2 regions of the Thalassospira indica genome follow, and region 1 is predicted to be linked to the other one. Evidence: predicted binding sites of a transcription regulator. Region 1 holds the regulator's gene; the other holds the start of a gene.
What was found. Region 1 encodes HrcA, which represses chaperone genes, less so after heat shock. Its sites were predicted from a motif close to GTTAGCACTCNCCNNNGGNGAGTGCTAAC; they were not measured.
Positions count from the first base shown of each region.

Region 2: groES (co-chaperone GroES) is a predicted target of HrcA. The motif match lies at 4,459-4,487, and genes of this name have one in related genera.

Region 1 covers NZ_CP031555.1:368,172-380,347, forward strand. The annotation lists gene galE (UDP-glucose 4-epimerase GalE) at 1-286, opposite strand, end outside; gene DY252_RS01770 (LysR family transcriptional regulator) at 347-1,285, opposite strand; gene DY252_RS01775 (DMT family transporter) at 1,533-2,495, shown strand; gene DY252_RS01780 (antibiotic biosynthesis monooxygenase family protein) at 2,519-2,866, opposite strand; gene DY252_RS01785 (NIPSNAP family protein) at 2,863-3,192, opposite strand; gene DY252_RS01790 (ArsR/SmtB family transcription factor) at 3,284-3,964, shown strand; gene cobB (Sir2 family NAD+-dependent deacetylase) at 3,974-4,720, opposite strand; gene grpE (nucleotide exchange factor GrpE) at 4,848-5,489, opposite strand; gene hrcA (heat-inducible transcriptional repressor HrcA) at 5,541-6,599, opposite strand; gene rph (ribonuclease PH) at 6,904-7,620, shown strand; gene rdgB (RdgB/HAM1 family non-canonical purine NTP pyrophosphatase) at 7,698-8,297, shown strand; gene hemW (radical SAM family heme chaperone HemW) at 8,407-9,600, shown strand; tRNA gene DY252_RS01825 (tRNA-Leu) at 9,771-9,857, shown strand; gene DY252_RS01830 (glycosyltransferase family 2 protein) at 9,983-10,915, shown strand; gene DY252_RS01835 (O-antigen ligase family protein) at 10,919-12,160, shown strand.
Region 2 covers NZ_CP031555.1:3,246,424-3,258,599, reverse strand. The annotation lists gene DY252_RS15360 (ISL3-like element ISPpu12 family transposase) at 69-1,358, opposite strand; gene lspA (signal peptidase II) at 1,380-1,892, opposite strand; gene DY252_RS15350 (cation efflux transmembrane domain-containing protein) at 1,896-2,792, opposite strand; gene cadR (Cd(II)/Pb(II)-responsive transcriptional regulator) at 2,888-3,295, shown strand; gene DY252_RS15340 (hypothetical protein) at 3,360-4,106, opposite strand; gene groES (co-chaperone GroES) at 4,552-4,839, shown strand; gene groL (chaperonin GroEL) at 4,899-6,554, shown strand; gene DY252_RS15325 (NADH:flavin oxidoreductase/NADH oxidase) at 6,680-7,774, opposite strand; gene DY252_RS15320 (Hsp20/alpha crystallin family protein) at 8,084-8,587, shown strand; gene DY252_RS15315 (PLP-dependent cysteine synthase family protein) at 8,689-9,801, opposite strand; gene fliN (flagellar motor switch protein FliN) at 10,034-10,336, shown strand; gene DY252_RS15305 (PQQ-binding-like beta-propeller repeat protein) at 10,517-11,959, shown strand.

The DNA.
Region 1 (12,176 bases):
CAGTGTTGACTTCATAAAACCTGGCCGGTTCGACCATCGAAGCGCCAGCTTCAATCAGAGCGGCCATGTGAATGACGGCAGCAGGCTTGAAATCATCAAAAGCCTTATTCAAGGCGGCACTGTCGCGAATATCGGCGTGGATAAACGGAACATCTGAGGAAACAGCATCGCGGTGACCATTTGAAAGGTTATCAAACACAACCGGTTGGTAGCCACTTTCGCGAAGCTTGATGCAAATGTGCGATCCGATATATCCCGCACCGCCTGTTATCAAAATGTTTTGCATGAAATGGAATTACTACTTTGTTCCTGAGCCGAGTTAGAGAACGCGCAGCAAAAAATATGCTCACATCACCTTTTTGCGCGCAAGGGATGCGGTTTTCGGGTTGATCAGTTCGCGGATCCAGTTGGCGGCTTCGATGACGATCGGGTCTTTTTCGCGGGCCGGGCGGATCAGCAGGCGATACCACCAGTGTGAAATGAAATCCGGGAAATTAAGCGGCACCAGTTCACCGCGCTCAACGTAATTGCGCGCCACAACATCGGTGCTGGCAACGATGCCCTGACCGGCGCGTGCGGCCTCAAGCGCCCAGATATGGTGGCTAAAGGTCCAGCAATCAGCCAGCGAGAAGCTGGCATCCTTGAACCATTGTTCGATCTGGGAGAACTGTTCGCTGTCACTGTCGATCAACAGGATATCGCGCGGGCCGAGTGTCGCGACGTCAACATTGCTGGCATCATAGCCGCGCTTTGCGAGCCATTCCGGGGCGGCGAAGGCGGTATAGACTTCAGGGGTCAGAAGCTCGGTAATCCAGTCTTCGGGACCGGGCAGGTCCTTTGGCGCGATCTGAAGGGCGAGATCAATTTCAAGCGGATCAAGTCCGTCATCAAATTCGATCTTGCGAAACTGCACGGGAATGTCGGCGGGCAGCCGGTCGCGCAGGTTATCAAGCTCATACAGCAGCACGGTGAGTGCCGGGGTCGCCAGCGCCCCGATGCGGATCGCCTTGCCCTTGTCTGGGCCGACTTCGCCAGTGATATCGGCGATGCCATCAAGCGCCTCTGTCAGGCGCGGCAAAAGCAGCTCGGCCGACTTGGTCAGGGTCAATCCACGGCCCTTGCGGGTAAACAGCACCACGCCAAGGTTTTCTTCAAGCTGGCGGAGCTGATGACTGATCGCACTTTGCGTGACATGCAATTCTTCTGCGGCCCCCTTCACGCTTTGATGGCGTGCAGTGGCTTCAAAGGCGACAAGGGCGCGCAACGGTGGGAGCTTTCTGCGCATCGTGGGTTTCCATCCGGAGAGCATTACTGTCTTTTATTCTGTCTATCAGGCCTGATCGAAAAGTGGACCAAAAAAATCTCAACAATGGCTGAAAAAGCTTCATTCGTATTTTTCCAAACAAGCAGGCAATATCATCGTCATACAGGGTTTCCGGCCGTAATGACTTATGCCTCCTTGCGCCACCACGTAAGCAGCCTCCCCCCAACTGCCGGAAACCCCAACATTCCTTTCGAAACCGGGATTGACCATGACCGCAACGCGACTGAGCGGAAATTTCCGCGGTGTCCTGTGGATGACGGCTGCCATGGCATCGGGCGTTTTTGTCGATGTTTGTGCCAAGCTTGTCTCGCATGATGTGCCGACCTCGCAGATCCTTGCGATGCGTGCCCTGACCACCGTTGCGGTGTTCCTGGTCATCATCATGTTTATCGGCACGCGTCAGATCCGCACGCGCCGCCCGGTGGCGCATATTGCGCGTGGCGTTTTGTGGTACGGATCGCTGTTCTTTGTGTTCTTTGCGCTGCGCCAGATGAGCATCGCCGAGGTCAATGCCTATTTGTTTATCGAAGCCTTGCTGACCGTGATGTTGGCGGTGGTGATCTTGGGCGAGAAACTGACCCCGCGCAAAATCATCGCAACCCTTCTGGGCCTTGTTGGCGTGTGGGTGATGTGTGTGCCGCGGATGGATGGCTTTGGCGTGCCGCTGGGTGTGGCCGCGGCCCTGATCGGGGCGTTCTGTTTTTCCGCCCAGACTTTGTTTGCCAAGGTACTGACCCGGACCGAAACCAATTTTTCCATGCTGTTCTGGCCACAGATCATCGCGGTTGCGATCTGGGTGCCGATTGCGATGATCACCTGGTATCCGGCGTCAATGGCCGACTGGCTTTATGCGTCGGGTGCCGGTTTCTTTGCCATGCTGACCAACTACATGGTGCTGCGTGCTGTCAGGGTTGCGGATGCCAGTGTGGTGTCGCCTGCGGCCTATACGGCCCTGCCATTCTCGGTCGCGATGGATTTGATCTTCTTTGACATGCTGCCGGTGCCGGTGATTTTCATCGGGGCAGGCATTGTGGTGCTGGCCGTAATGCTGCTTGATTACAAGGGCGGTGCCAAAGCGGTCGAGGATGCTGTGGAAGAAGAATTTGCCGAATTTGCCGAGAGTAGCGAAATCGGGGATGAAGAAGCATCCCCGAAACCGGCAAAGGCCTGAGCCCCGATAATCGACGTTACAGATCAGCGATCATGCTGTGCGCGGGAGTCATCCGGGGCCTGATCACGGTCATGAAGGCCGTAATCACGGATCACGCCAGCCACCCGCAAACGGTAATCTTCAAAAATTTTGTGCCGTCCCTTGATCTGGGCGGTACGGTGCTCGCCCAGATTGCGCCAGGCGGCAATTGCGTCCTCATCGCGCCAGAAGGACAGCGATAGAACCTTGCCGGGATTGGTCAGGCTTTGAAACCGTTCGATTGAAATAAAGCCATCCATGGTTTCAAGCACGGGTTTGAGATCACCGGCAATCGCAAGGTAATCGTCATAGCGCCCTTCGCGCGGTGTGACCTCGAAAATGACGGCAATCATGGTTTGATCAGCTCCGTATGCGGGGTGGAGGCAATTTTCAGAAACTGGCGTTCTTCGCGCAGGATGAATTTCTCTCGCTGGGAAAATTCGTAGTTCTCGCGGCCCAGCGGATCGTCTTTCAGACGCGCGCGATAGGCTTCGTAGGATGCCAGATCAGGCAAGTGATAGATACCATAGGCGGTCGAGACCGATCCTTCATGCGGGGCGAAATAGCCGACAAGGTCCGCCCCGCAACGCGGGATGGCCTGCCCCCAGTTCTGGGCATATTCAATGAAGGCGTCTTTTTTGTAAGGGTCGATTTCATAGCGAATGAAGCAGGTAATCATGACAGCGTCCTTTCAGGAGAAACATCTTGTTGGGTGACGCGGCCCCATTATCCCGATTGCCGCGCATTAATGCTTCGATTAGCATCTAACTATGAAAGAAGGACCCGATATCGCCCGCGTGGCCGCATTGCTTGGCGATCCGGCGCGCGCAAATATGCTGACAGCACTTATGAGTGGTCGGGCATTAACCGCGGCCGAGCTGGCCCAAGAAGCCGGTGTGACGCCACAGACCGCCAGCTCGCATCTGGCAAAGCTTGAAGCCGGTCAGATCGTTTTGCCGCGCAAGCAGGGAAGGCATCGTTATTTCACGCTCAGCGGCCCTGATATTGTCGAGGCACTGGAAGTCCTGATGGGGATTGCCAATCGGGTCGGGCATAACCGCGTGCGCACCGGTCCCAAGGATCCGGAACTGCGCAAGGCACGGGTTTGTTATGACCATCTGGCCGGGGATATGGGGGTTGCGCTGTTTGACGGCCTTGCCAAACGCAAACTGATTGAAAGCAACATCAATGGTGTTGCCCTGACACCGGCCGGGATCGATTTTGCCAACACGTTTGGCATTGATCTCGATGGCTTGCGGACCAAGCGTCGGCCGTTGTGCCGGGAATGCCTTGATTGGAGTGCCCGGCAATCGCATCTGGCGGGGTCATTTGGGGCGGCGTTGCTGGACCGGTTCTATGATCTTGGTTGGGCCCGACGGATGCCGGAGTCGCGGATTGTGCGCTTTAGCGATGCGGGCGAGAAATCATTCCGTGAATTGATCAATCCTTAAGGCCAGCTATCAATCACCGAGCAGGGCGGCAACAAAGGCCGGGACCAGTTCGGTGGCGGGACCATAGCGGCTGTGATCAAAACTGGTGGCACCGGAACTGGGTTCAAGATTGAGCTCGACCGTTTCGGCCCCGGCTTCTTCATGGGCGACTTGCACAAATCCGGCCGCCGGATAGACATTGCCCGATGTCCCGATCGAGATGAAAAGCCCGCAATCGCCAAGGGCAGCGTAAATGCGTTCCATCTCGAGCGGCATTTCGCCAAACCACACCACATGCGGGCGCAATCCACCGGGCTTACCGCAACGTGGGCAGGGGGTTTCCTTGGCAAGGTCGCCCGGCCAATCGGTCAGCAGATCACAGTGATTGCAGCAGATTTTCAAAAGCTCGCCATGCATGTGGATGAGGTTTTTGGACCCGGCCCGGCCATGCAGGTCATCAATGTTCTGGGTTACCAGAAGCACATCACCGGGCCATTCGGCCTCTAGCCGGGCCAGGGCCAGATGGGCGGCATTGGGTTGAACATCCGGGTCATGCAAGCCAGCCCGACGGTCGTTGTAGAAATGATGCACCAGGTCGGGATTACTCACGAAGGCCTCAGGCGTTGCGACCTCGGAAATATCGTATCTCGCCCAGATGCCATCGGGATCGCGAAAGGTATGCAGTCCGCTTTCCTTGGAAATGCCAGCCCCGGTCAGGATGACAATCGGGGCTTTTTCATCGCGCAGAATGTCGATCAGGTTGGGGTTAAGCGGCATGGGAGGGGTCCTGTGCTTGTGGTCTGTGTCGCCAGCCTAATGCAAATAAAACAGCCTCGCCAAGTATGTCTGGCGAGGCTGTTTTTAAACCCGATCCACTAAAACCGGTTTATCTTCTTTGAGGACCTCAGGCAGAGGTATCAACGTTGCCGCCCGGGGTGTCGGTCTGGCTTGGTTTTTCACCGCCCGGATTCTTGGTCACACCGACCATGGCGGGGCGCAGCAAACGGCCCTTAAGCACGTAACCGGCCTGCATGACCTGTGCGACGTGGCCGTCCGGATATTCCGGATGCGGCAGTTCAAACACGGCCTGATGTTTGTTCGGGTCAAGCTTTTCACCAAGCGGTTCGAGCTTTTCGATGCCGTTCTTTTCAAGCGCCTTTTGCAGGGCCTGTTCGGTCATTTCGACCCCGTCAAACAGGGTTTTCATCGCCGGATCGGCATTGGACGTATCGCCCGCAGCATCAAGCGCGCGGCGCAGGTTGTCGCTGACATCCAAAAGGTCGCGGGCAAATTTGGTGATGGCGTAGTTGCCGGCATCCTCGACGTCTTTTTTCGCGCGGCGGCGGGTGTTTTCCACCTCGGCGGCCTGGCGCAGCAGACGGTCCTTGAGCTCCGCGACTTCGGCTTCAAGTGCGGCGATCGGGTCCTGGGGTGCAGCGTCCTCAACAACTTCCTCGGTCGCCTCTGCTGCGACCTCTTCAGAAGCGGTTTCCTCTGCATTGACGTCCTGCAGATCTTCCGGAGTGTTCTTTGCGGTTTCCGACATGGCTAACCTTGCTACTTTCACGTTATGCGGCCTGACACGCAGCGCCGCGATTTATCCAATCAGTCGACCGACCAGCTTGGCGGTGTAATCGACCAGCGGAATGATCCGGGCATAATTGATCCGGGTCGGTCCGACAACCCCGATTGCACCCACAATGCTGCCTTCAGCATTCTGATAGGGCGAAATCACCATCGAAAGACCCGATCCGCCGAACAGTTTATTCTCCGACCCGATGAAAATCTGAACGCCCTGGGCATCCGTCGTCACATCGAGCAATTCAATCATCTGATCGCGGGCTTCGAGCACGTTAAACAGGCGGCGCACGGTCTCAAGCTGTTCAATCGTATCGATATTTTCCAACAGCTGGGATTGCCCCTTCACAATCAGGGACGATCCCTTGACCCCGCCGGCCCATGTTGCCAGGCCCGCATCAATCAGATTGGCGGAAAGTTCATCAAGCTCCTGCTTGAGACGATCACGCTCCTTCGTCATCAAAAGGCGCGCATCATCAAGCGTCTTTCCAGCCAACCGGGTATTTAGATAGTTTGCCGCTTCTGTCAATGCCGAGGCGGGCAAATCAGGCGGAACATCAAGGATTCGGTTCTCGACACTGCCATTGTGGGCTACCAGCACGGCCAGGACCTTGCCCGGCGACAGGGCCACAAATTCGATCTGTTTTAGGCGAATGCCATCGGTCTTGGGTGCAACCACCAGTCCGGCACAGCGCGACAGGCCTGACAACATCGTGGTTGCTTCGCCCAGCATCTGATCAAGTGAATAGCCCGCCTGTTCGCAGTTTTTGGTCAGTTGGTCGCGCTCGGCATTGGGAAGGTCGCCAACCTCCATCAGGGCATTCACAAACAGGCGCAGGCCCTTTTCACTTGGCAGGCGCCCGGCCGAAATGTGCGGCGCGACCAGAAGACCCATTTCTTCAAGATCGGACATGACATTTCGAATGGTCGCCGCCGAAAGGTTTTCGGACATGCGACGCGCGATCGACCGCGATCCGATCGGTTCACCGGTTTCGACATAGGCATCGACAATTTGGCGGAACACTTCACGTGACCGCGCATTCATGTCGCCCAGCAATGTATCGTCAAAATGCGCCATGTGTTGCGTGCCAATTGATCCAGATGGATGAAGCGTAAAACGTGAGGAGAATTTAGTCAGGCAAACGCATTGCGTCAATTGCACGGCCTATTGCTAAGCCGAGCTTGTAAGTTTGGTCGAAGTTGTTGGTTTAACTGCTTTGCGCCAGGATTGCACCAGAACAGATAAAAACATCCGGGGAAACTGCTGGACGTTTGGTGGGTCACATCTTACTTTGGGCCAAATTTTTCAGGACAGTTTCGCTTCGTGCGCGGGCAATCAAATCGCCACGGACGCAGCCCAGACAACCAAGAGGTTCCTTCTCATGCGCCCTTCCGCCCGTACCCCCGATCAGCTTCGCGATGTAACGATTGAAACCGGCGTTTCCAAATATGCCGAAGGCTCGTGTCTGATCAAATTCGGCGACACGCATGTGATCTGTACCGCCACGGTCGAAGACAAGGTGCCGGGCTGGATGCGCAATTCCGGCAAGGGCTGGATCACTGCCGAATACGGCATGCTGCCGCGCGCAACCGATAGCCGCATGCAACGCGAAGCCGCCCGTGGTGGTCAGTCCGGGCGCACCCAGGAAATTCAGCGTTTGATCGGCCGTTCGATCCGTGCGGTTGCCGATATGAAGGCGATGGGTGAAATGCAGATGCGCCTTGATTGCGATGTTATTCAGGCCGATGGCGGTACCCGCACCGCATCGATCACCGGTGCCTATGTTGCGGCCCATCTGGCGTTTCAGGGTGTGCGTCGCCTTGGCCTGATCAAGGAAATCCCGCTGACCCAGCCGGTGGCAGCGATTTCATGCGGTATTTATGAAGGTGAAGCGGTGCTTGACCTTGATTACGCCGAAGACAGCAATGCCGGGGCCGATGCTAACTTTGTACTGGCGGGCAATGGCGGCATTGTCGAAGTGCAGGCAACCGCCGAAGACGTGCCGTTTGATCGCGCATCCTATGACCAGATGTTCGCGCTGGCGGAAAAAGGCTGCAAGGAATTGTTCGCCAAGCAGCGTGAGGCGCTTGGGCTTTAAGGCACCTTAATTTTAACGGCGGGCATCGGGCCTGCCGTTTTTTCGCATCAGTTGGATATCGTATTTCAGGCAAGACCATGGCCCGTCGTTTCACGGAAAAAAAACTCGTCATCGCCAGCCACAACAAAGGCAAGATCAAGGAAATCGCCGAACTTCTTGAACCGTTTGGCATCGAGGTCTTCTCAGCCGGTGACCTTGACCTGCCCGAACCCGAAGAAACCGAAAAAACCTTCATTGGCAATGCGCAGCTGAAATCAACGGCGGCGGCCAATGGGGCCAATCTTCCGGCCCTTGCAGATGACAGTGGTTTGGCGGTTTCGGCCCTTGATGGCGCACCGGGGATTTATTCGGCGCGCTGGGCCGGGCCGGACAAGGATTTCGACATGGCGATGGAAAAGGTCAAGAACGGTATTGGCGATCATCCGGACCGCCGGGCATCGTTCATCTGTGCCCTGTCGCTGGCATGGCCGGACGGGCATGTCGAGAATTTCGAAGGCCGGGTAGAGGGCGAAATTGTCTGGCCCAAACGCGGTGCGCACGGCTTTGGCTATGACCCGATTTTCCAGCCCAAGGGTTACGGGGAAACCTTTGGCGAAATGGATCCGGCGAAAAAGCATGAAATGAGCCACCGGGCCGATGCCTTCCGCCAGTTGGTCAAGGCCTGCTTCGAAGACTGATTTCAGGTTTAACCACCTGCATTGAACTTATGCACGCATCGCGGATGTCATGATCTGCGGTGCGTGTTAGTTTATCGGCCAACATTCCCGCGTTTGAAAAGAGTCCCGCGTGTCCGCAGCCTCAAGTGAAACCGTGCCGTTTGGCATTTATATCCACTGGCCATTCTGCCTGTCGAAATGCCCGTATTGCGATTTCAACAGCCATGTCGCGAACAGTGTTGATCACGCGCGCTGGCGCACCGCACTTCGGGCGGAGCTTGCTTATGGTGCGGCCCGTCATCCGGGGCGGATAGTGGGATCGGTGTTTTTTGGTGGGGGCACGCCATCGCTGATGGACCCGGAAACCGCTGGGGCCTTGATTGAGGACATCAAATCTTTCTGGCCTGTAACGGATGATCTGGAAATCACGCTCGAAGCCAATCCCGGCACAGTCGAGATTGACCGTTTTTCGGCATTTGCCGCCAACGGGATCAACCGGGTGTCGATTGGCATTCAGGCGCTGAATGACCGCGACCTGAAATTCCTTGGTCGCCTGCACAGTGCCGGGGAAGCCATGCGGGCGCTTGATGTTGCGACCTCGGTGTTTGATCGTTTTTCGTTTGATCTGATCTATGCCCGCCCGGAACACGATCCCAAGGCCTGGCGCGCAGAACTGCGCGAGGGGCTTGGCATCGCCAATGGCCATATCTCGCTTTATCAACTGACCATCGAGCCCGGAACACAATTCTATACCCTGCATCAGCGCGGCGATCTTGTCGTGCCGGACGAAGACCTTGCGACCGAGCTTTACGAGATCACCCAGGAAGAGACCGAACGTGCCGGCTATCGATGTTACGAGGTGTCCAACCACGCCAAACCAGGACAGGAAAGCCGCCATAACCTCGTCTACTGGCGCTATGGCGATTATCTTGGCATTGGCCCCGGTGCGCATGGCCGCGAAGCGGTGGTCGGGGCCAATGGCAATACCACGCCGATGGCGGTGCGACGTCACCGGGCGCCGGATGTCTGGCTGGACCGGGTGGAAAAGTATGGTCATGGCACGCAGGAAGAAACCGCGCTCGAGACTGATGAACGTCTGCTTGAAATGGTGATGATGGGGCTGCGGCTCAATGAAACCGTTCCGACTGCACGGTTTGAACGCATCATCGGCAAGGGACCGCGTGATGTTTTGGCGTCGGATAGGCTCGAAACCCTGATCGAGTCCGGTGATCTGATCTGTGATTCTTCGGGGCTGCGTGCCACTGATCAGGGCAGGAACCGTTTGAACGGTGTTCTGGCCTATTTATTCGACCACGCGGTGTAAGGCCGAAACCGGCAAAACGCCAAGAAAAACCGGGCGATTGGCGCGTACTCGCAATCGGGCGCAGGAAGTTTCACCAAACCATCAAAAAGTTGGTTGACACTTAAGCCTGACCGCGTATATTCCGCCCCGTTCCGGCGGACACCGCCCGAACAAATACCGCAAGCCCCTATGCCCAGGTGGCGGAATTGGTAGACGCGCTGGCTTCAGGTGCCAGTGGCCATTAGGCCGTGGAAGTTCGAGTCTTCTCCTGGGCACCATACCCCAGCACATTTTTGATGTGCTGGGGTATTGTCGTTTTGGGCTGGGGTTGCGTTTTAGTCTTTTCGAGACCGATTTGACTGGTTATAAGCAGAAATCGACTTAAAAATGAGCTGCGAAAACTATGCAACCCGAAGTCAGTTTTGTTCTGCCAGTCTACAACAAAGAAAATGCTCTTCGCTATTTCTTTGCGTCTTTATTGGGTCAGACGGGCGAAATACCTTTTGAGGTTGTTTTCGTAGATGACGTGTCGACAGATGGTTCTCTGGCGATCCTTGAAGAATTTTCAGCGAAGCACGACTTTGTTCGGGTAATTAGCAATACAGTCAATGCGGGTCCATCAATTCGGCTCAACCAGGGAGCCGAGGCCGCAAATGGCAAATATCTGGCACTGTTTGATTGTGATGAAATTCTAGCACCAAATGCGCTTGAGATGCTGCTTTCACTTGCAAAACAGCATAATGCAGACATGGTGCACGGTCATTGCCGCAAGACGACCGAACCCATCGATAAAGTGGTAGCTCCTCCGATTGAGCAAGACTTCAGGCTCGGTATCCACCAGAATCCGCTTGAGAGGGTCCTTGGTCGTGGTATGGTGCGGATGACTTGGCTTGTTGAACGGGATGTTTTTATCGTCGCAGGTGGGTGCGACGAGACGGTTTTTGTGCAGGATGAATCTTTGCCATTGCGACTTTCAGCGCATGCAAAGTGCCTTCTTGATACGGACATGGTTCTTACGATGGTGCCGGACGTGGGAAGTCACATTTCGCAAAATACCTTGCAGCTCAATCATGATCGATTTTTGGTCTATCTGAACTTTCTGGAGGCCCACCCGGAGTTGCCACACGAAACGCGCGTGAAGCTGTATCGCAAATGTGTGTCAGCACTGAAAAAGGCGCGCCGAGATGGTGCACCCTTGCCGGTGATACCTTTGTTTGCGCGCTACGTGATGGGAAAAATCGGATTTATTGACCCAAACCCCTTGGCACTGAAACCTTACCGAAATATTTTGCGACATTTACCAAACATCCGCGGCATTGAAAAAGTGAACTCGTAAAAAATGAATTCGTTTGATCGAAAGCTGCACCTTGCTGCTAGCGTTTTACTGTTTTGCCTTCCAGCATTTTTATTGTTTACCCGTGCGGTAGCTGACATCTCGGTCGTTCTGATTGGGGTGATTTTTCTGGTGCGGTCTTGGTGCGCCAAGGATTGGTCATGGGCAAGCGAAAAAGACATTCTTGTTCTTCTGATTATCTTTGTTCTGATGAATGTCTTGGTCTCTCCTTTTGCCGAGTATGTGGGCAAAAGTTATGGGCGTTCACTCAGTTGGCTTAGGTTTATCATTTTTTACGCGGGAGTAACTCGGTGGGTCTTGTCCGATGAGCGCACGATCCGTCGATTTGGTGTCGTTGTGCTGTGTACGATGGCGGTGGCGGCACTTGATGCGATCTATCAGTTTTTGGTTGGTGTTTCGCCGTTGTCCGGACAGAATATGGGTGAAACGGGGGGGCGTCTAACAGGACCGTTGGATCGGCCAAATATTGGCATGTATCTCGCGAAACTGGGTCTGGCAACGAGCGCATTAAGTTTCGTTCTTTGCGTTCGGAAGCAAACCAACAGGCTTTTTGTAGCAGCGTGTTGTTTGTCACCAATTCTGCTAACGGTTGTATTTTTGAGTGGTGAGCGAGCAGCAAGTGTGCTGACATTGTTGGCTCTTTTGCTGGTAACTTTCAGCCTGCTTCTTTCTGGAAAATTTGCTCGTAAGATAGCGGTTTGCTTGTCCCTGTGTGGAGGGGCGGCATTGACATTTCTGCTCTTAACGAGCGAGCGTATATGGGGGCGGGTTGAGGAACTGGCCAACGTGCTTTCTGACTATACTGACTCAATTTATGGCCAGCTTGCGTTACTGGGATTACGCTTCTTTGGTGAGAACCCGATAACCGGGACCGGTATGGGAAACTTTCCCTTGGTTTGCAAAGATTATGTGCAGCAAGGATTGGACAGCGCGCTGTGTCACCCGCATCCACACAACTTTTACATCGAATGGTTGTCGGATACCGGTTTGATTGGCACCATTCCATTTACCGTTTTTATGGTGGTCTTGTACTGGAAAGGTGTGAAAGCCCTTTTGGGGGCGCGTGAGGCCCGGTTTCTTGGTGGGCTTTACTTGGGGTGCTTGGTGATGTCTCTATTCCCCTTCTCGGTGACACAAAGCCTGTTTTCAAACTGGCCCGCCATGCTGGCATGGTTGTCAATCTCAACTGCTGTCGGGGCACTCAGGTTTGCAACGCAGAAGTCGTAGTTGATCTGCAAGCTCT
Region 2 (12,176 bases), 1.8 Mb from region 1:
AGAGAATTTTGGGTATACGGATTTAATGGTTGATGGGGCACCTTCACCCCATCAATCTGATACCACCCTCAGATGGTTGATAGATCGACTCCGTAGTTGAGTTCCTCTGCGAAGTCCGGCAGTCCGTAACCGATGGTTTTCTTGTAGAAAGGAGAGACCTTCGCAGTCGGTGCCTTCTTCTTGTGCTTCGTGGTGTAGAGCATTCGTGCCCGCATCACCTCGAAGGAGTAACCGCGCCCTTCACGGTTCTTGTCCTTGGCCAGTCGGTTGATGGACTCCGTGTAAGCGTTGGTGACGGGCATGTCCGTCTCGAAGTAGGTCATGGTCTCTTCGCGCCAGTTTCCCACTGCCCTGACCAGATCGCTCCAGACTTCCTTTTGGCCCTTCGGGATGGTGGCTATCCACTCGTCCAGGGCGGCTTCTGCCTGGAGCCGTGTGGTGGCGTCCCAGATGCCGTAGAAGCGCTCCTTGTGCTCGTAGGCGGCCAGCAGTTGCGGGAACGCGCCTGTCCAGGTCTCCATGATGAGGCGCTCCCGGTCTGAGACTTCGTGAGCGCGTTTCAGCAGGATTTTCCGGTCTCCCTTGAGAGTCCGGCTCTGGGACGGTTTCAGCTCCTTTCTGAGGCCCTTGCGCACTCTCTCTAGGGCATCGTTGGCCATGCGCACCACATGGAACTTATCGACCACGATACGGGCCTGGGGCAGCACAGCCTTGACCGCTGCCCGGTAGGGGTTCCACATGTCCATGCTGACGATCTCGACCTTCTGCCGGTCTTTCAGCTTCATCAGGTAGTTGGTCACCACGTCCTGGCGGCGGGTGGCCAGCAGGTCGAGCAGGGTTCGCTCCTCAATGTTGGTCAGAATGCAGCGGTAGCGCTTGTTCAGGTATAGCTCGTCAATGCCCAGGATGCGGGGCGTCTCGAAGCGGTGCCAGCGCCCCAGGAACTCGGCGCGGGCGTTGAAGATGTCGCGCACCGTCTTCTCGTCCAGGCCGGTCTGTGCCGCCACAAAGGTGTAGGGGTGGTTGAAGGATTCCTTCTCCACGTACTCATGCAGCCGCAGTGTCATACGGAATCCGTCCACCATCTCCGGTAGCTGGGGCCTGAATGTTGTCTTGCAGGCCCGGCAGGTGTATCGGCGGCGGACCACCCAGAGAGTGACCCGCTTGCCGTGGATGGGCAGATCACGATAGGGAACGTCACGCTTGCCGAACCGTACGAACTCACCCTGCACGCCGCATTCCTCGCAGGCGATGGGATCGGGCACGTCCACCTGGAAGTGCATTTCGTCGTCGGTTGATTTGCAGCCCAGTACTTGGTATTGCGGCAGGTGAAGGATGTTGTCGGGAAGTTCGGTCATGGTGTTGTATAGGCGTAGGTGTCAGTCAGATCCATCCGGCTCGGCATTGGTGTTTGCTTTTTTACCCAACAAGCTGCTGGAAACGAAAAGTAAGGCACCGAGGACAATTGCAATATCAGCCAGGTTGAAGGCCGGCCAATGCCAGTCTCGCCAATAGAAATCAAAGGAATCCACAACATAGCCGCGAAAGACCCGGTCAATCAGGTTGCCCATGGCGCCACCGAGGATAAGACTGTAAGCGATGGCTTCTCCTTTATGACGATTTTCAAGGATCAGCTTGATCAGAAAAATCGAGACCACTACCGCGATTCCGATAAAAAAGTAGCGCTGCCAGCCTCCACCATTCGCAAAAAGACTGAATGCGGCACCGGTGTTCCATAGGTGCACCCAGTTAAAGAACGGGGTCACCGAAACATACTCGCCATAGGCCATTGATTGCTGCACCAGCCACTTTACAGCCTGATCAGACGCTGCCAGCAGGCCCGATATGAACAATAGGGCATACGGCGAGAGCTTTTTGCCAATAATGAGCATTATTTAACCCTTCAACGCCAAAATGCGTCTGGCACCGTTAAGTACAATGCCCCCCGCGATGGTGCCGATAATCAGATCCGGATAATTGGAACCGGTCCACGCGACCAGGGCGCCGGCGGTGATGACCCCCAGGTTGATCACCACGTCGTTGGCCGAGAATATCCAGCTTGCCTTCATGTGCGCCCCGCCTTCCCGATGTTTGGATATGAGCAGCAGACAACTGGTATTGGCAATCAATGCGACGAATGCGATAGCCATCATCACCAGCGATTCAGGCTCACTACCGAATACAAAGCGTCTCACCACCTCTACGAGCACGCCCACAGCCAAGATCAGTTGCAGTACACCAGCAAGATGCGCGGCACGTACCTGCATTTTCACGCTATGTCCAACCGCATAAAGGGCAAGCCCGTACACCGCCGCATCGGCAAAATTGTCCAGGGATTCTCCAATCAGGCCGGTGGACTGGGCGATCAGACCGGCAGTCATTTCCACCACGAACAGAAGTGCATTGATGCCGAGCAACCAGCGCAGGGTCCCGGATTCTTGCTTAGCAGAAGCTGCCGAAAACTCGGCGGCCTTGATGGTCTCCGGATTTGCAGCGACGGTTTCCTGAAGCGAGGCGCCTAGCCCCAAGGTCTTCAGTTTCGAGGTGACGGGCTCGACCTCGCCGTCATGCACGACCTTCAGCCGGCGGTTCGACAAGTCGAAGGACAGCGCCCGAATCTCCTCAAAGCCGTTCAGGGCTAGGCGAATCATTCGTTCTTCTGATGGACAGTCCATCTTCGGCACGGCATAAACACTGACCCATCTCCCTGGCGCCTCGGAGGAGGCCTGTATATCGGTATCCGCTGCGGACGTTGCATCACCGCCACAGGCGCCACCACAGGATTTGCTCATGATACGACTCCACTTGAACAATGTTGTGGTACCATTTAAAACTATAAAGCTACTATAAGGTCAATAGAGTAAAGAATCCGTTGGGGAGGAGGCTGATGCGCATTGGTCAGTTGGCGCAGTTGGTAGGGGTCGAAACACAGACGATCCGCTTCTATGAACAGCAGGGCTTGTTGCCGCCGCCTGATCGGCAGGACAACGGTTACCGTGTCTATACCGAGAAGCATGGTGAGGGGCTGGCCTTCATCCGTCGCTGCAGAATCCTGGGCCTGTCACTGGCTGAGATTCACGAACTACAGAGCTATCAGGACGACCCTCATCAGCCTTGTACCGCCGTCAACGCCTTGCTCGATGATCACATCTCTCATGTGCGGTCGCAGATAACCGCTCTGCAAGCGCTTGAGAAACAACTCGTTTCACTGAGAGCGAGTTGCAACGATGACCGGGAAGTTGAGGCGTGTGGGGTTCTTGCTGGAATTAGCGAAGGAAACATGCACCAGCAGTAGGTGAAGCATCAACCAGATAATCCGATGAGATGCCGGTCTGTCTCACTCTCATGCAAAGGTAAGATCAACCATTTAATCCGCTTACCCAGAATTTTTTCATGAAGGGTTCGAATTCCGCACCGAGATAATGATAAAGCGGCAGGACCGAAATCGTCTCCTCGATTACCGGTGCTGGTGTGTCGGCCAGAATGCCCTGTGTCAGCATGTCGTCGATATTGCTATCTGCTGACAGAAAACGCGTGATGCGGCCTTCGGCATAGGCTTGGTGCTTTTCCGTATTAAACATCATCGGCTTGTGCGTGATGCCGGTTTTGGCCGTATCCGCATGGACGTACTTCTCCTGCCATATCACGCCCAGCGTAAAGGCAATTGGCGTTGATGGGGCTTGATCGTTCGGATTGCGCCAAAGCCGGTTTGCAATTTCGCGGAGAGCAACCGATGATCTTACAAACGCGCGGGAATAGTTCTTTTCGCCCGGGATTGCGCGGTATAACTCGCCATCCACGAGGCCTTGGTTGAAATGTAACAGCCCCCGACGCCCTGGCAGTTTGACGGCCTGAAGCGGGCAGCCGAGATCCGCATAGAGTTTCTGCAAGATCACAATCGACTTCTGCGACATCGGGTCATTTTCGACATAGGCGATCTTTTTCGGGCATTCGACATCAGCCTCATCGGCCCAAGACTCAGTGCTAATTGTTTGCGAAGAAAACAAACCGACAAGGGCAAATAACAGAAAAGCGGGTGCGATCAGCTCCTGCCGTTTGGCTGAAGGCCCGGACGTCGGGGGCGATGAATTTTTACTGCACGACATTTTTTGCAATCCGGGTGTTTGCGCGGTCATTGGATGTTATTTGCGTTCTTTGGCTGGAGCTTAGACGTGAAGTCCGCTTTTTCATAGGTGTTTGAACCATGCATCTTCGTCGCCTGAACCGAACCTGCCAAACAGCCCTTTGACAAAAGCAAGTGTGACAGCCCGATATATATTCTTCTGCGGCGTGGTGTCGGGGCTTGTTTCCGAGGCATGAAAATGTTTTGATCAGCCCGCTTTGAAACGGGGGCGGATTTTTGCTGCGCTCCGTACGCGGAAAACGCCAAAAATCGTGACATTTCTGCGTCTTTTTACATCTCCCTATTGACTTTGAACTGGTACTCCAATAAATGCTGTTAGCACTCGCCGGGGGTGAGTGCTAATACGGGCTCATCCCGGTTAGTCTTAGTTATTAACGAGCCTTAGCTTAAACACGGAGTTGTCTAAAATGAAGTTCCGTCCGCTGCATGATCGAGTACTGGTACGTCGTGTCGAATCCGACACCAAAACTGCCGGTGGCATCATTATTCCGGATACCGCCAAAGAAAAACCGCAGGAAGGCGAAGTCATCGCTGTTGGTTCTGGCGTTCGTAAAGAAGATGGCTCGGTCGTAGCCCTCGACGTCAAAGCAGGTGACAAAGTCCTGTTTGGCAAATGGTCGGGCACCGAAGTCAAGGTCGACGGCGAAGAGCTGTTGATCATGAAAGAATCCGACATCATGGGCATCATGGACTAATTCAGCCCGTTTGGGTGATTTATCCACGTTCATCCGTCTCATAGAGAGGAAAGAATATTATGGCTGCTAAAGAAGTAAAATTCTCCACTGACGCACGCGCCAAAATGCTGCGTGGTGTCGACATCCTGGCAGACGCTGTCAAGGTGACCCTCGGCCCGAAAGGTCGTAACGTTGTTATCGAAAAGTCCTTTGGCGCACCGCGCGTGACCAAGGACGGTGTTTCGGTCGCCAAAGAAATCGAACTGACCGACAAGTTCGAAAACATGGGCGCACAGATGGTTCGCGAAGTCGCTTCGAAAACCGCCGATCTGGCGGGTGACGGCACCACGACCGCAACCGTTCTGGCACAGGCCATTGTTCGTGAAGGCAACAAGTCTGTTGCTGCCGGCATGAACCCGATGGACCTGAAGCGCGGTATCGACCTTGCGACCACCAAAGTGATCGAATCCATCCAGAGCCGTGCACGTAAAGTTGCCGGTCGCGACGAGATCGCACAGGTTGGTAACATTTCGGCAAACGGTGACCGTGAAGTCGGCGACATGATCGCAGAAGCCATGGAAAAAGTTGGCAACGAAGGCGTTATCACCGTTGAGGAAGCCAAAGGCCTGCACACCGAACTCGACGTTGTCGAAGGCATGCAGTTCGACCGTGGTTACCTGTCTCCGTACTTCGTAACCAACCCGGAGAAAATGGTCGCAGAAATGGATGCTCCGTACATCCTGCTGTTCGACAAGAAAATCTCCTCGCTTCAGCCGATCCTTCCGCTGCTTGAGTCGGTCGTTCAGTCCGGCAAGCCGCTTCTGATCATTGCTGAAGACATCGAAGGCGAAGCACTGGCAACCCTGGTTGTCAACAAGCTGCGCGGTGGTCTGAAAATCGCTGCTGTTAAAGCACCGGGCTTCGGCGATCGTCGTAAAGCCATGCTCGAAGACATCGCCATCCTTACCGGTGGTCAGGTTGTTTCCGAAGATCTCGGCATCAAACTGGAAAGCGTTACGCTTGATATGCTCGGTACCGCGAAATCGGTTACTATCACCAAAGAAGAAACCACCATCATTGATGGTGCTGGTGAGAAAGCACAGATCGAAGCACGCGTTGGCCAGATCCGCGCCCAGATCGAAGAAACCACCTCTGACTACGATCGTGAAAAACTGCAGGAACGTCTTGCGAAACTCGCAGGCGGTGTTGCAGTGATCAAAATCGGTGGCGCTTCGGAAATCGAAGTGAAAGAACGCAAAGACCGCGTTGACGATGCCCTGCACGCAACCCGCGCTGCTGTTGAAGAAGGCATTGTTGCTGGTGGTGGTACGGCTCTGCTGTACTCCGTCAAGGCGCTCGAAGGCCTTGAAGGTGAAAACCACGACCAGACCATCGGTGTTGACATCGTTCGCCGTGCCCTGCAGGCACCGGTTCGCCAGATCGCACAGAACGCTGGCGTAGACGGCGCTGTTGTTGCTGGTAAACTGCTTGAGCAGGACGATGTAGAGTTCGGTTACGACGCTCAGAAGGGCGAATACACCAACCTCGTCAAAGCTGGCATCATCGACCCGGCCAAAGTTGTTCGTACTGCTCTGCAGGACGCAGCATCGGTCGCTGGTCTGCTGATCACCACCGAATGCATGATCGCCGAGAAAGCCGAAGACAAACCGGCTGGCGGTGCGCCTGACATGGGCGGCATGGGTGGTATGGGCGGCATGGGTGGTATGGGCTTCTAAGCCTTACCCAACCGACCTATCGCATAACGGAAGGGGCTCGCCACTGGCGGGCCCCTTTTCTTTGTCTAAGCGGCAATAAAAAAGAGCCCGCACACGGGCGGGCTCTTTGCTGAATTCAAAAGGTGTCAACCAAACAGCTTTTTAAGCGTCCGGGGCTGGCAGCGCAGATATTGTGGGGCGGCCTTGACCTCGGCCCCCAGCGTTGCGGCGGCATGCCACGGCCAGCGCGGGTCATACAGAATGCCGCGCGCAAGGGCGATGGCATCGGCCTGACCGGTAAAGGTGATGGCTTCTGCCTGTTCGGCCTCGGTGATCAGGCCGACCGCAATTGTGGTCATGCCGGTTTCGGCCTTGATGCGGGCGGCAAACGGCACCTGATAATTGGGGCCGAGCGGGATTTGCTGATCGATATGAAGGCCGCCCGATGAAACGTCGATAAAATCGCATCCACGGTCTTTGAGGATTTTGGCCAGCGCGACGCTTTGATCAATATCCCAGCCGCCTTCGACCCAGTCGGTTGCCGAAATACGGATGCCGAGCGGATAGTCCGTGCCAACGGCCTTGCGGATGGCGTCATAGATTTCGATCACGATGCGGGTGCGGTTTTCAAACGAGCCGCCATATTCATCATCGCGCTTGTTGGCATGCGGCGACAGGAATTGATGGAGCAAATAGCCATGCGCGCCATGAATTTCAATCGCGTCAAAGCCCAACCGGACCGAGCGTTCAGCAGCCTCCACAAAGGCCTGAATGACGTCTGCAATGCGTGATTTTGTCATTGCCTCGGGGATTGGATCGCCGTCACGGAACGGTACGGCAGAGGGGGCCGAAACCTGCCAGCCATTTTCATGGTCCGGGGAAAGGGCATGGCCACCAAGCCACGGTTTTTCACAGGATGCCTTGCGCCCGGCATGGGCCAGTTGGATGGCAATCGGCATGTCGGAATGGCTACGGACAGCCGCGAGTGTTTTCCCAAGTGCAGCCTCGGTTTCGTCATCCCACAGGCCGACATCGCCATAGGTAATGCGACCTTCGGGTTCGACGGCGGTGGCTTCGATAATCAGAAGGCCGGCACCTGATTGCGCCAGATTGCCCAGATGCATGTCATGCCAATGGGTGACCTTGCCGTTATCGGCGGAATATTGGCACATCGGTGCAATGATAATGCGGTTATCAAGGGATAGCGTACCCAGTGAAAGCGGGGTGAAAAGAGTGCTCATATGCGTTCCTTTAACTCGGACGGTGGCGCGCGTGCGCCAATCAATGGGATGAAGCTAATCCGGGGGCGGGGCGGGCGCCAGCGTCATGTTGAATTTTTCCAGGGAATGGAATGCCAGCAGGGAGTTTTCCAAGCAGGCGATCAGAAAAAATCAAAAATTCGCAAAAAAATGCATCGACCCACTTGCAGAAATTTTCACCCGATCTATCTCAAGATCGGAAAGGGGCATGGTGCCCCGATGCGCGTCAAGGTTGCAGCTTGGTCTGGACTGATGGCGCAAGAATACTCGTCTGTAATGGAGGGTACTACAATGACTGGTCTTCAGACTCTTAATGGATCCCGTCGTCCGTCTTCTGCACCGACTTACGGTGATCCTTTCACTCTTATTTCCCGTGACGTTGACCGCATGATCGGTTCGATCTTTGGTCACCGTGCTGCCCCGTCGGCACAGGTATCTTCCGAAGAAGGCGAGGCGACCCAGCCGTTGCTGAGCCCGCGGATCGACATCTATGACGGCGAAGATCATTTTGAACTTTCTGCCGAACTCCCGGGCGTTGAACAGGATGACGTCAATGTCGAAGTGCTTGACGGTGTTCTGACCATCACCGGCGAGAAGAAATTCAGCCGTGAAAGCAAGGATGGCGCCCATGTTGTCGAGCGCAGCTATGGCAGCTTCAAGCGGTCCTTCCGCCTGAATGATACCATTGATGCCGACAATATTACCGCATCCTTCAAGAACGGTGTTCTGTTGCTTACTCTTCCAAAGGTAGCAGAACAGAAGCCCGAACCGCGCAAGATTGCGGTGACCGGCTAAGGACTGTCTCTCCTCCCTGAGAAGCTTCCCCTGATAAGACTGACGGGCGGTTTAACCGCCCGTCTTTTTTTGTGTTCGCAGATTGGTGAAGCTTAGGTTGCTTAACGCCCGGCATAGCCGCTGCAATGATCAAGCGGCATGTCAAAGAGGCCTGTTTCATCAAAGCGGTCGAGTGCATCTGTCCACGGGGTCAGGTCGATATTCTGTGCCTTGAGCCAGTCGGGATTGTAATAGGTGTCGCAATAACGATCCCCACCGTCACACAGCAAGGTCACGACCGACCCGGTTTGGCCGGCCTTCTTCATTTCCGAGATCAGCGACAGGGTCGCGATCAGGTTGGTGCCCGTCGATCCGCCGCAGCGCCGACCAAGATGCTTTTTCAGGTAATAAAGGGCCGCAAAGCTTGCCGCATCGGGGATGCGATACATGCGATCGACCACGGTCGGGTTGAAGCTGGGTTCAACCCGCGGGCGACCGATGCCTTCGACGCGCGATCCCTTGCTGTTAGTGACAGAACAGTCGCCGGTTTCATACCCGTCATAGAAAACCGAGTTTTCCGGGTCGGCCACACAAAGCTCGCAACCCTGACCAAGGCTTCGGCCATAACGGATATAACGCCCGATGGTCGATGATGTGCCGCCCGTTCCCGCGCCAACAATGATCCAGCGTGGAATGGGGTGGGGTTCGCGTTTGAGCTGATCAAAGATGCTTTCGGCGATGTTGTTGTTGCCGCGCCAGTCGGTCGCGCGTTCGGCATAGGTGAATTGGTCCATGTAATGGCCACCCAGTTCGCGTGCCAGACGTTGCGATTCCTCATAAATCTGACCACTGTGATCGACCAGATGGCTTTCGCCGCCATAAAAGGCGATCTGATCGATTTTCTGCTGCGATGTGGATTTCGGCATCACCGCAATAAAGCGCAGGCCAAGAAGGCGGGCAAAATAGGCCTCTGATACGGCGGTGGAGCCACTTGATGCCTCGATGATCGGGGTGTCCTTGTTGATCCAGCCATTGCACAGACCATAGAGAAACAGCGACCGGGCCAGACGATGTTTGAGGCTGCCGGATGGATGGGTCGACTCATCCTTAAGGTAAAGCCCAATGTCACCAAGCTTTGGCAGATCAAGGCGGATCAGATGGGTATCGGCAGACCGGTTGAAATCGGCTTCAATCGTGCTGATGGCATCTGCCACCCATTGGCGGTCATAAGGCATGAAACATCCTGACGTCTGGTTGGATCACTTTTGGGCCAAGTTTGGCCCGGAATCGTCATCTGTTTAGGGCAATATAATACAAAAAACGACAGTAAAATTGTGCCGATACATTTTCGGAACTGATCAGCAATCGTCGATTTTATCAGATTGGGCTTGCTAACACTTTTTTCAAAGCTCACCTTTAAGATACAAGCTTCACGATTCTTTCGGTTTGACGGGATGGCGCGAAATCATGGCTGACGACGATAAGGACCCGTTTAGCGTACGTATGGGGGCCTCCGACATTGGGGCGGCCTATGATGTACCTGTGCGTGTGTCAACGGTGATTGGCAAAAGCCAGATCCAGGTCGCGCAATTGATGCGCCTGACCCGCGGTGCCGTGCTTGAGCTGGACCGCCGCGTGGGGGAGCCGGTTGATATTTACGTCAATAACCGCCTTGTTGCCCGCGGCGAACTGGTTGTCGTTGATGAAAATCTGGGTGTGACCATTACCGAGGTTGTCAAAAGCGGCATGGTCATCGAAACCCACCACTAATTGCGAACGCACTGCAATCAACGCATCCCACCGGCTCATGGCTGACGGTGGGATTTTTTTGTCCTCGGTGGAACTTGCAAGGTTTTCAGGCGCTTGTGGATAAAACCCCTTTGAAGACTCAAGTTCCGGTCCACTGTCTTTGATGACGGTTGGCGACCTCATTTAGCCGAGGGTTACCCCATGATTAATCTAGTGACATCAGGCCTTCTGGCTTTGATCGGTCTTGCACTTGCTGTTGGTGGTGTATGGCTGATTACAGTCGGCGGGAGCTTCTATTACGCGCTTGCCGGGTTGGCCTTCCTGTTTGCAAGTTATCTGGCCTTTTCACGCAAGCCTGTTCTGTTGCCGTTTTATGGCGCCTTTACACTCGCAAGTCTGGTCTGGGCTGTGTGGGAGGTCGGGTTTGACTGGTGGCAACTGGCACCGCGCGGCGGCCTGATCATTGTTGTCGGGCTTTGGCTGATGACGCCTGTTTTCCGCAAAACGCTGGTCCGGACGTCGCAGGATGAGGATGGTGCACGCGAGAATACGACACCGGCTCGGTCCTTTGTGCTTGAAGGCAGCGTCGTTATCGCCGTGATCGTTACGGTCTATTCGATGATGAACAATCCCAACGCAATTGAAGGCACCTTGCCAACCAGTACGGTTGTCGAAAACCCGCAATATGGGGGCTCCGTGCCGAATGGCGATTGGCATCATTATGGTCGAACGACCTATGGGCAGCGCTATTCACCGCTTGATCAGATCAATACCGATAATGTTGCATCGCTTGAACAGGCCTGGGTCTATCAGACCGGTGATCTGAAACGCGAAAGTGACGTGCCTGAAACCACTTATCAGGTCACACCGCTTAAGATCGGCGAGACGCTGTATCTTTGTACGCCACACAGCTGGGCGATTGCGATTGATGCCAAAACCGGACAGGAAAAGTGGAAATTTGATCCGGGCATTCCGCAAAATCCGGACCGTCAGCATCAGACATGCCGGGGTGTGACCTATTACAAGGACGCGGCCACCAACGAAACCGGCCCGTGCACCGAACGTGTGTTCCTGCCGACATCCGACGCACGCCTGATCGCCCTTGATGCGGCAACGGGTGAAGTTTGCCCGTCATTCGGGGACGAGGGCACGGTGCATTTGGAAGCCAACATGCCCTACAATCCGGCGGGCTATTATTATTCAACGTCGCCGCCGGTGGCCGCAGATGGCAAGATCATCATCGGCGGGGCGGTGAATGACAACTATTCCACCAAATCGCAGTCGGGCGTCATTCGCGCCTATGACATTAATACTGGCGAGCTGATCTGGAACTGGGATTCCGGTAATCCGGAACAAACTGAACCGATCCCCGATGATCAGACCTATACCGCCAACTCGCCCAACAGCTGGTCGGTTTCCAGTGCGGACGAGGCGCTTGGCATGATCTATGTGCCGTTGGGCAACAAGGTCCCTGATCAGTTGGGCATGAACCGCGATGAAAATGTGGAAACTTATTCCTCGTCGATCGTGGCACTCAGCCTTGAGACCGGGCAGGTCCAGTGGGTGCGTCAGACGGTGCATCATGACCTTTGGGATATGGATGTGCCGGCACAGCCAGCATTGTTTATATTACATTTAATATAGTTCGTTATTATTCAGATCTCTGATTTAAAAGAGTAAATACAAGTATATTATTATTTTTGTTCATACAAAAACTGTTCAGTCAAATTGTATAGGCGGTTAGAAGATAAATGCATCAACACTGACTCGATGAAAATAGATTGGCCAATTGATGATGATCGCATGTATGTAACCCTACAATGTAAATATACAGGATTGCATCTATCAGTGCGTAAACTCG